DNA from 2 places in the Paenibacillus sp. FSL R5-0473 genome. Region 2 is predicted to be linked to the other one. Evidence: predicted binding sites of a transcription regulator. Region 2 holds the regulator's gene; the other holds the start of a gene.
The links. The regulator LexA, encoded in region 2, represses DNA repair genes until DNA is damaged. The targets are predictions, from matches to a motif close to CGAACATATGTTCG.
Positions count from the first base shown of each region.

Region 1 (4,443 bases), 840 kb from region 2:
AGTGCAGCATGAAACAGCTGTCCGATATCAGGAGCCTGAAGGCGATACAATTGCCGTTCTTTGAGGCGCAGCCCATGCGAAGCAAAATGGGAGAACGGACAAGCTACGAAACGCTCCATTCGCGAGACACTCGTCCTCACCTCTGTACCATACAGTCTGCGACTGGTAGCTGTACGTAGTGGTAAGGCCCGATTACGATAAAAGATCGATCCCATCAACCGCTCCAGCTGAGGTCTGCTTGTCTCTCTAGATACATGCCAATTGTAGACCGCCCACCACATTTCAGGGATGTCTTCTCCGCGGCGCCATTTGCGCAATTGTCCAATGAGCGTAGACAGACTCTGACCTGGATGGGTGACATAGGACCAATGCGCTTCTTCCGAGTTCGCAACCGGTGGTTGAGCGAGCAATGGCTGTTCTTGTAGACCAAACATCTTCCGTACATGGCGGACAATCTCGGAAGGAAGCAGTGTTTTCCCCTCATCATCAGCAACCGGGTAACTCAGCCACAACTGGCTGCTTGCCGCTGTAAGTGCCGTATAGATCAGGAAACGTTCATCCAGCATCTGCCTTGTTGCACCTGGTCCAAGCGCCACGCCTCTTTCCGTCAGTAACGCTCTCTCCAGTTCCGTTAATACGCCATCATCCTGAGGTACAGCGGGTAATTCACCATCAACGGCGCCAAGGATAAATACGTATTTGATGTCCTGAAGGCGTGTACGGTCCATAGAACCCATCAAAACCTGATCAAGTGCTGGTGGTACCAGACCCAGCTTCAGTTCCGTCAATCCGGTCTCAATCATCCCGGAAAACAGCGTGATATCCAGCCGTTCATTCCCCATCATATCGACCATCTGATCCAATAAATCCAGCACAGCTCCCCACATCTGCCGATGTTCTCTCGACCGTTCGGGGTCACCTTGTGCCTTAGCTTCAGCAGACATATTCTCCAGCTTCCATGCGATCTCAGCATCTTCCAGCAGTCTGTATAGTGCCTCACACTGGGCTTTGGCTGTCTTTGCCTTTTTCATTCGCTTCTCAAAAACACCCAAGGAATCTGTAATGACCGTTCGGCAGCTCTCCATTAAAGAAAGCATCTGGTCCCGTCCTCGACTACGGCCATCCTGACCGTTGTCTTCCAGCGACAGGCTTGGTACATACTTCCATGGTTTGCCGTCAGTCCAGCGATACCCGTGAATACCACAAGCCAGTACATAATTCTCAAGCTGGTCCATATCTTCACGAGTGATGGAACCATCACGCGGAAGCAGCAAATCCGTTTTGACACAGCGAAATACATCCTCGTAACGCCAGTGGCGCCGAACAATATCCAGTGCGGAACGGATAAACTCAGATAATGGATGATGAAGTTCATTTCTTCTCCGGTCCAGAAAGACGGGTACGTCATAATCCCTGAATAACGGTTCAACTATATCAGCGTAGGTATCCAACTGCCGGACAAGTACCGCCATGTCCCGATAACGCGCACCTTCGTTTTGTGCCAGGCGCCGCATCTCACGCAGTGCTCCCTCCATCTCAGCTCGTCGGTTCTCCGCTGCAACCAGTTGGATTCCGGAATCAAGGCCTTCACTTTTCCAACGAATTCGCCGGTCGAAACCAGCCTCCAGATGAGCAAGTCCCGGACGATCCTTGTATCTCGGTGGAATCTCCGAATCTAGCACGGTTATATCGCTCGTTACACCCAGTTCGTCAGCCATTCCTTTCAGGCGTGCATAGGCACTTGCCGTAGGATAAAACAGTTCCAGTTCTCCAGGCAGTGCGCCATGATCATAAGGACGATCCAATGTCAGGGCAATCGTCACGGAAGAGGACTGCAACATCAGCCTACCGATCACACTCATCTCCTGTGGTGTGAATCCCTGAAAACCATCAATCCAGATCTGGGCATCCTGCAGCAATGCACTTTCCGACAAACGATCTGTCAGCTCGGTCAACGTGTCTTCATCATCAATATATAAATTGGTCAGTTCCTGTTCATAGTCACGATATATCAGATTCAAGTCATGCAACTTGTCCTCCAGAATCGGCGAAGTGGATGAGCTATTCCCTCCAGACAGCCCGTCTTCCAGCATTGATGGATCAACTTCATAACGTTTAAATTCACTATATAAGTCATTTAATTCGCCTATAAAACCCAGCTGGCTGCCGGATGCACCAAACAGCTTCAATTCTTCCTTACGGCGCTGGATGACCTTGTAGAGCAGCATCTTTTTGCCTTCGGCTCCGATCGGAATACGAGCAGAACCACCTGCTTCTTGCATTACACGATAGGCTAAACGGCGAAAGCCGAGCACTTCTGCACGCATGGTACCTTTAATTGCTCCAGAAGACACCAATGCCTGCTCTGTTCGAAAAGAGCTCTGTTCGGGAACGAGCAAAATTAAAGGTGTACCTTGCGGTTCTTGTTGAAGCAGGGATGTAATTTCCCGGGTAATCAGCGAGCTTTTGCCGCTGCCTGCCCGGCCAATAACAAAACGAACGGACATGTCTAATCCTCCAAACCACACGTACAAGATTTTAATTCCCAGTATAACATATCTGACTTGGTTCGGAACATACGTTTGCCACTATCCGGTAAAACCGGAGATCATCTCCGTTAACACAGCAAAACAGCAAAAAGCCCGCAGCTATCACACTGTGGACTTTTGACTTGATCTATATTTGATTGGAACGAAAATCATACGATTAATTCTTTTTACTGCGCACTTCGAAAATAGCAAATTTCAGGTAATGTCCTTCATCCACGCCCAAAATTTGTGGGTGATCCTTACCGGCTGCTTTCCAGTCGATCAAACGAAGCACTTTGCCTGCATCTTCCGCTGCATCGGCAATCGTATCCAGGAAGAGGTCTGGACGCATGTGATACGAACAGCTGGCTGTTACCAAATATCCACCCTCATTGACCAGTTTCATTCCTTGCAGATTGATATCTTTATAACCGCGACATGCACCTTTAACTGCTGATTTCGTTTTGGCAAATGCAGGAGGATCAAGGATGACCACATCAAATGTTTTACCGCCAGCTGCAAGCGCTTTGGATGTATCCACTTTCTGTTCGCCTGCACGTGCACGTGCGGTACGTTCATCCAGCCCTTTCACTTGTTCACGCAAGTACTGGAATGCATCAGCAACTACGAACTCGACCCGGTCAGTGAAACCGTTCAGCTCCACATTTGTTCGTGCACTCTCAATGGCATGCTCCGAAATATCAAGACAAGTCACTTTTTTGGCTCCATACTTGCAAGCATTCAACGTAAAGCTACCCGTGTGTGAGAAACACTCCAGTACAGTGGCACCATCCCAATATGGGAATGTAACTACTTTACCACTTTTATTCACAGGCAAGAGCTGCTCTGTGCCATCCTGCTCGGTCGTTTGTAGTGTGATTCCACTCTTGTAGCCCCAACCCTTCATAAGCGGTTCGATGGCTGCACGATTCTCGCGTTGGTCGAAGAAGTAACCTGTCTTCTGCCCTTCCACGATATCCACTTTAATGAGTAGTCCATTCTCTGTAACCGTGACATGTCTTGGGCAATCTCCGTACAGTGGACCTTTGGTCTGCTCCAAACCTTCCAGTTCACGAATCGAGACATCACTGCGCTCGTATATACCTTCCGGCTGCATTACTTCAATGAGTGCCTGTACGATGGCTTCACGGCAACGATCCATGCCAAGTGTAAGCAACTGTACAACGAGAATGCTGCCGAATCGGTCAACGATTAATCCTGGCAGAAAATCAGCTTCGCCGTAAACGAGACGGTATGCCTCTCCATCCTGGATAAAACGTTCCCGGTGACGCAAGCAATCGCGGAAACGCGCTGCAAAAAACGCGGTGTCCATCTGTTCGGACTCCAGCGGTTGATACGCTACAACCCTTACAGTGATCTGAGATGCAGGATTGTAATAACCTGTCGCCAGATAGCGACCTTGATGATTCAATACATTGACCAGATCTCCCGGTTCCGGGTTTCCGTCAACAGAGGCAATTTCATTGTTAAATATCCATGGATGTGCATGTTCAAGCCGCTTTTTGCGACTGCGTTCGAGTGTAACTGATGGCAAGGTAGATCCACTTCTTTCATAGTTAGTTGAAAAGATAGGTTTGGTGCGGCGCGTAAATGACGTTCCGGGTTCGAATCGATCTTCCGATCGCTGTTGTCTCCAGATTTTTTTGATTCCCTTTCTTAAAGGGGAAAATCTGGAGACAAAGGCGCACGCTTCGCTTCTTCAGATTCGATTTCGTCCCCTCCACTACGCTTGCACGAATCACCGTATCTTTCGAATTGGGGTGGGGTAATTTAGGTCACTTCCCTCTGAATTCCTTTAGGCTTGTCATGGTTGTCTTTTCTTACTCATAGGATGAGTTAAGGAACCGGACGGAAGGAATGATATTACTATGTTTAGAGATGTGATATTGCCCCT
Region 1 covers NZ_JBBORL010000001.1:1,082,636-1,087,078, reverse strand. The annotation lists gene addB (helicase-exonuclease AddAB subunit AddB) at 1-2,507, opposite strand, end outside; gene MKY28_RS04680 (class I SAM-dependent rRNA methyltransferase) at 2,707-4,083, opposite strand; gene MKY28_RS04675 (Na/Pi cotransporter family protein) at 4,418-4,443, shown strand, end outside.
Region 1: addB (helicase-exonuclease AddAB subunit AddB) is a predicted target of LexA. The motif match lies at 2,572-2,585, and genes of this name have one in related genera.

Region 2 (4,443 bases):
CCTGGTTCAATTCTGAATTTGACAATATCGTCAACCCCAATTGAACGTTCACGATTACCCTTCGTCGTTATAATCCGATTACTGCTAATCTTGATGTATGGACGGCGAAGCATGAAGATGACTGCCAAAAATACGTAAAGCAGCATGGTCACCCAGTCCCAAGTTGTCATTGGAGCTTGCACAAGGAATGTGCTCATAAACAGATACAAAAAGGCGAGACCGATCAAAAATATTGGGAACAACAAGCTGCGTCCCTTAAAGACTTCTTCACCTGGTGTACCCGTGATTGGTTGACCACTTTTTTTGCGTTGCTGATTTAACTGCTTGGAATTTTTCTTAACCGTTCTCTCGAACGAACGCGACATGAGAATCCCCCTTATGTGTCTTTGTATCGGCTTACATAACTGTAAACCAACATTTCCCCCTATAAATTGCACACTCAAAATAACAGGAAGAAACCTAAATATCATAATGATATCATTAGGTTTCGTTAGTGTTTGAGTTTGCCTTGGTGGCCTTTGTCATTCTCATCATCAACAATCTCAATGGTATCCAGTTGTTGTCTGAAATTGCTGCGAATATTACTCAAATAAATCTCTCTTAGTTCGGCACGTTCAGCAAGTTCTTCCTCCGACAATCCAGTGGACTTTTGCTTACGAGCCAATTCGTTAATGCGTGCTACCAGACTATCTATATCCAAGCTTGTCCCCTCCAAAAATACAAAGTCATATTAACTTTGCCATTATAAAGGCTGCTTGTCAAGTTGACACGCGCTAACACTCATTGATGTGCATTTTATTCTGCAAATTGCGGTAGAGCTAGTACTTGTCCCACTTGGATGGAAGTTGTATGAAGTTGATTCACTTTCTTAATTGCTTCTATATATATACGTGTATCCATATTCGTCGGTTTATGTTCCAAAGAAATACTCCATAATGTTTCCCCTTGTGAAACAGCTATCTTTCCTCCAGGCAGAACAGCATTCTCATTGCCGGCAAATACAGTTAAAACGGTGCTGCATCCAATAAATATAATCATAGAGGTAATGACTACCTTTAACATCCATGAAGAAATCTTGAAACGCGCTAAAACCTTCTTGTAGTTCCCTATGTTAGACTTCACCAGTTCCGAATTCATTGGTTCATAAATGCTTTGATAAGTAGAATATCTCATTAAATACCCGCCTCCAAACGTTTGTTCCTATCTGTTGGAATCAATATAACACGAACACTTGTTTTGTTCAATAGATTTTTAGAACAATTGTTCGCTTCTTTTTTGAAGGAGAAATATCTTATTTCAAGTCCTTTTACAAAACATTTGCAGTATTATGCTCTGACTTTTGGACAATTTCTGTTCTATAAGCTAAAAAACACTGATTTAATGCTATTTTATTTAGAACTTATGTTTGTACGAACGGAGGTTCTATGTTATAATTTTCCCAAACGTTACTAAAATGGGGTTGATACGGTATGTCGAAGATATCCAGCAGGCAGCAGGCTATTCTGGAGTTTATACGAAATGAAGTCCGGTTGAAGGGGTATCCTCCTTCCGTACGGGAAATTGGTGAAGCGGTTGGACTGGCTTCCAGCTCAACAGTACATGGACATTTGGATCGTTTGGAGAAAAAAGGTTTGATCCGACGCGACCCTACCAAGCCAAGAGCCATTGAGCTTTTGAGCCAAGAAGAATCTGAGCATTCTCATCAATTTGCTCATAGCGTTGCACGTATTCCTGTTGTTGGTAAGGTTACAGCCGGGGTTCCAATCACTGCAACCGAGAACATTGAAGACTACTTCCCTCTTCCTACACATTATGTAGGCGAACAGAAAGTGTTTATGCTTTCGGTAGTCGGAGATAGCATGGTGGAAGCTGGAATCGTTAACGGAGATTACGTTATTGTCCGTCAACAGCAAACTGCTGATAACGGTGATATCGTCGTTGCAATGACTGAAGACGATGAAGCTACAGTGAAAACGTTCTATAAAGAGAAAGATCATATTCGCCTTCAACCGGAGAATGCGACCTTCGAACCTTTACGTTTGAAACATGTTAGTATTCTGGGTAAAGTCATTGGCCTTTTCCGAGATATTCATTAATATTTAACTTGAGTAACAAAACTAGATGTAATGAAATACGAAAGAGGTTATCCTGATCAACAGGACAACCTCTTTTTTTCATGTTTATGTTATTTTAGCGGCTAATTATTCACTGCGTTTCAGAACACTCTTGTGATGCGAGAACACATCAAAGCTCTGTTGTCCGTGATATGAGCCCATACCGCTCTCTCCTACACCACCAAACGGGAGGTAGTGTGAAGTCATATGAGAAAGTGTGTCATTAATACATCCCCCACCGAAGGATACTTGATTCAGAACCTGATCCTGCAGCTGCTCATCCTGTGTGAAGAGATATAGCGCCAATGGTTTTGGCCGGCGAACAATCTCATCTAGCATAGGATTCAGGTCACTGTACGTAAATACAGGAAGAATCGGACCAAAGATCTCTTCTTGCATGACAGCTGATTCCCAGTTCACATCTCCAAGTACAGTCGGCTCAATGAGCAACTGCTCTCGTACAGAACGTCCACCAATCAGCGTTTTGCCATCTGTTAGGAATTTCGACAACCGATCAAAGTTACGCGAGTTAACAATATGCGGGAAATCAGCGTTCTGTAACACATCGTCCCCAAATTTATCTTTGATCTCTGCGCCAATCAGATTGATCAATTCGTCATGAACTTGTTCATGTACAAGCAAATAATCCGGAGCAACGCAAGTTTGGCCTGCATTCAGGAACTTACCACGAACAATACGCTGGGCCACCAGCTTCAGTTCTGCATCGTTATGGACAATAGCAGGACTCTTGCCCCCTAGCTCCAGGGTTACAGGAGTCAAATGCTCCGCAGCTGCCTTCATAACAATGCGACCAACACCTGTGCTTCCTGTGAAGAAAATATAATCAAACTTCTCTTTCAACAATGCTGTACTGGCTTCAACTTCCCCTTCCATAACGGCGATATACTCCTGAGGGAAGATCTCCTGAATCAGATCATATGTCAGACGAGATACCGCTGGTGTTAATTCAGAAGGCTTGATAACTGCACAGTTACCGGCTGCAATTGCTCCAATCAGTGGACCAAAGGCCAGTTGGAAAGGATAGTTCCAAGGTGCAATAATAAGAGCCACTCCGTATGGTTCAGGGTAAATGGTGCTCACCCCATCCGGCATAGCCGAATTGGTTGGGACTTGTTTTGGTACAGCCCATTCCTGCAGGTGTTCTAATGCAAAATCCAGTTCACCCAGAACAATGCGAATCTCGGAACCGTAAGCTTCCGCCTCTGATTTGTTCAAATCTGCCCGAAGTGCATCTTGAATCCGTTGCTGATACTTTTCAATTCCTTTTCTAAGCTGTTGAAGTGAATTAATCCGATACTCAATATTTTTAGTTTGTCCTGTATAAAAAAATGTACGTTGATCTGTCACCAGTTGTTTTGCCTGATCCATATTAACATCTCCAATTAATTATTTAAAATTAAATTGTTCGAAATTTAATTAGAGTATACCTCTTCTATATGAAACTTTCAACATACAAATGAAACATCCATATTGTATGTATTTGAATGATGGTTTGAATTTTAAAAGAGTGAATGTTAGTATTCCTTTCTATTTCGTGGCTATCAGAATTTCTAAGGAAGTTTGATTTAAATCTTTTGTTTCAGACAGTTTAATGCACTGTAAGAAAGAATTCTAATTTCAGTTTCTCTTTAATGGGTTACTAGATAAATGACAATCGTTTTGCGCTAAAACAAGCATGAAGTGATACAATTCATCAGATGGAGAGGTTTAGTTACCATATATAAAAAACTCCCCTTTCATTATGAAAAGTGAGTTTTGCGATTATCTAAATCGACGAACAAACGTGTTTTGTTATACAAATGTAAGCCTTGGTTACAAATAAACACAGAAATGTGGGCTGGTGAAGAAGAATTCAGGGGACATTTTTGGGCATTTTGTGGGCGCCTTTTTTTCTTATTATAATGAAGAAACTCATTTCAAATACTCATTTTGATTGCATTACTACTCTGACATTAAAAGCAATAAATTATGGCGCTGGTTAAATTAAAAATCTCCTAAACAAAATATTAAACTTATACAAATATTATAAATTATAAGCTCGCAATTCATAAGCGATACAATCCCTTTAATTAACAGAGATAATTTCGGCTAAAGAAATCGAGCGGAACTCACCCTCTAACATCAACTTTATTTCACACCGTACAAAGTCTAATCCCACAACTACTCCTGAAATCGGCTCTTCAAAGAAAGAGTTAAATAATTTCAAATAAACCGTCTACTACTATTATAAGAGCCATCTAGTACCTAACTGGTCCGCTGTGTTTCCTGATCGTCCAAATCAGGGTTGCCGCGGCTCTCTGTGTTCAGC
Region 2 covers NZ_JBBORL010000001.1:1,918,774-1,923,216, reverse strand. The annotation lists gene MKY28_RS08425 (hypothetical protein) at 1-365, opposite strand, end outside; gene MKY28_RS08420 (DUF896 domain-containing protein) at 491-700, opposite strand; gene MKY28_RS08415 (LysM peptidoglycan-binding domain-containing protein) at 796-1,173, opposite strand; gene lexA (transcriptional repressor LexA) at 1,470-2,096, shown strand; gene MKY28_RS08405 (aldehyde dehydrogenase) at 2,202-3,503, opposite strand.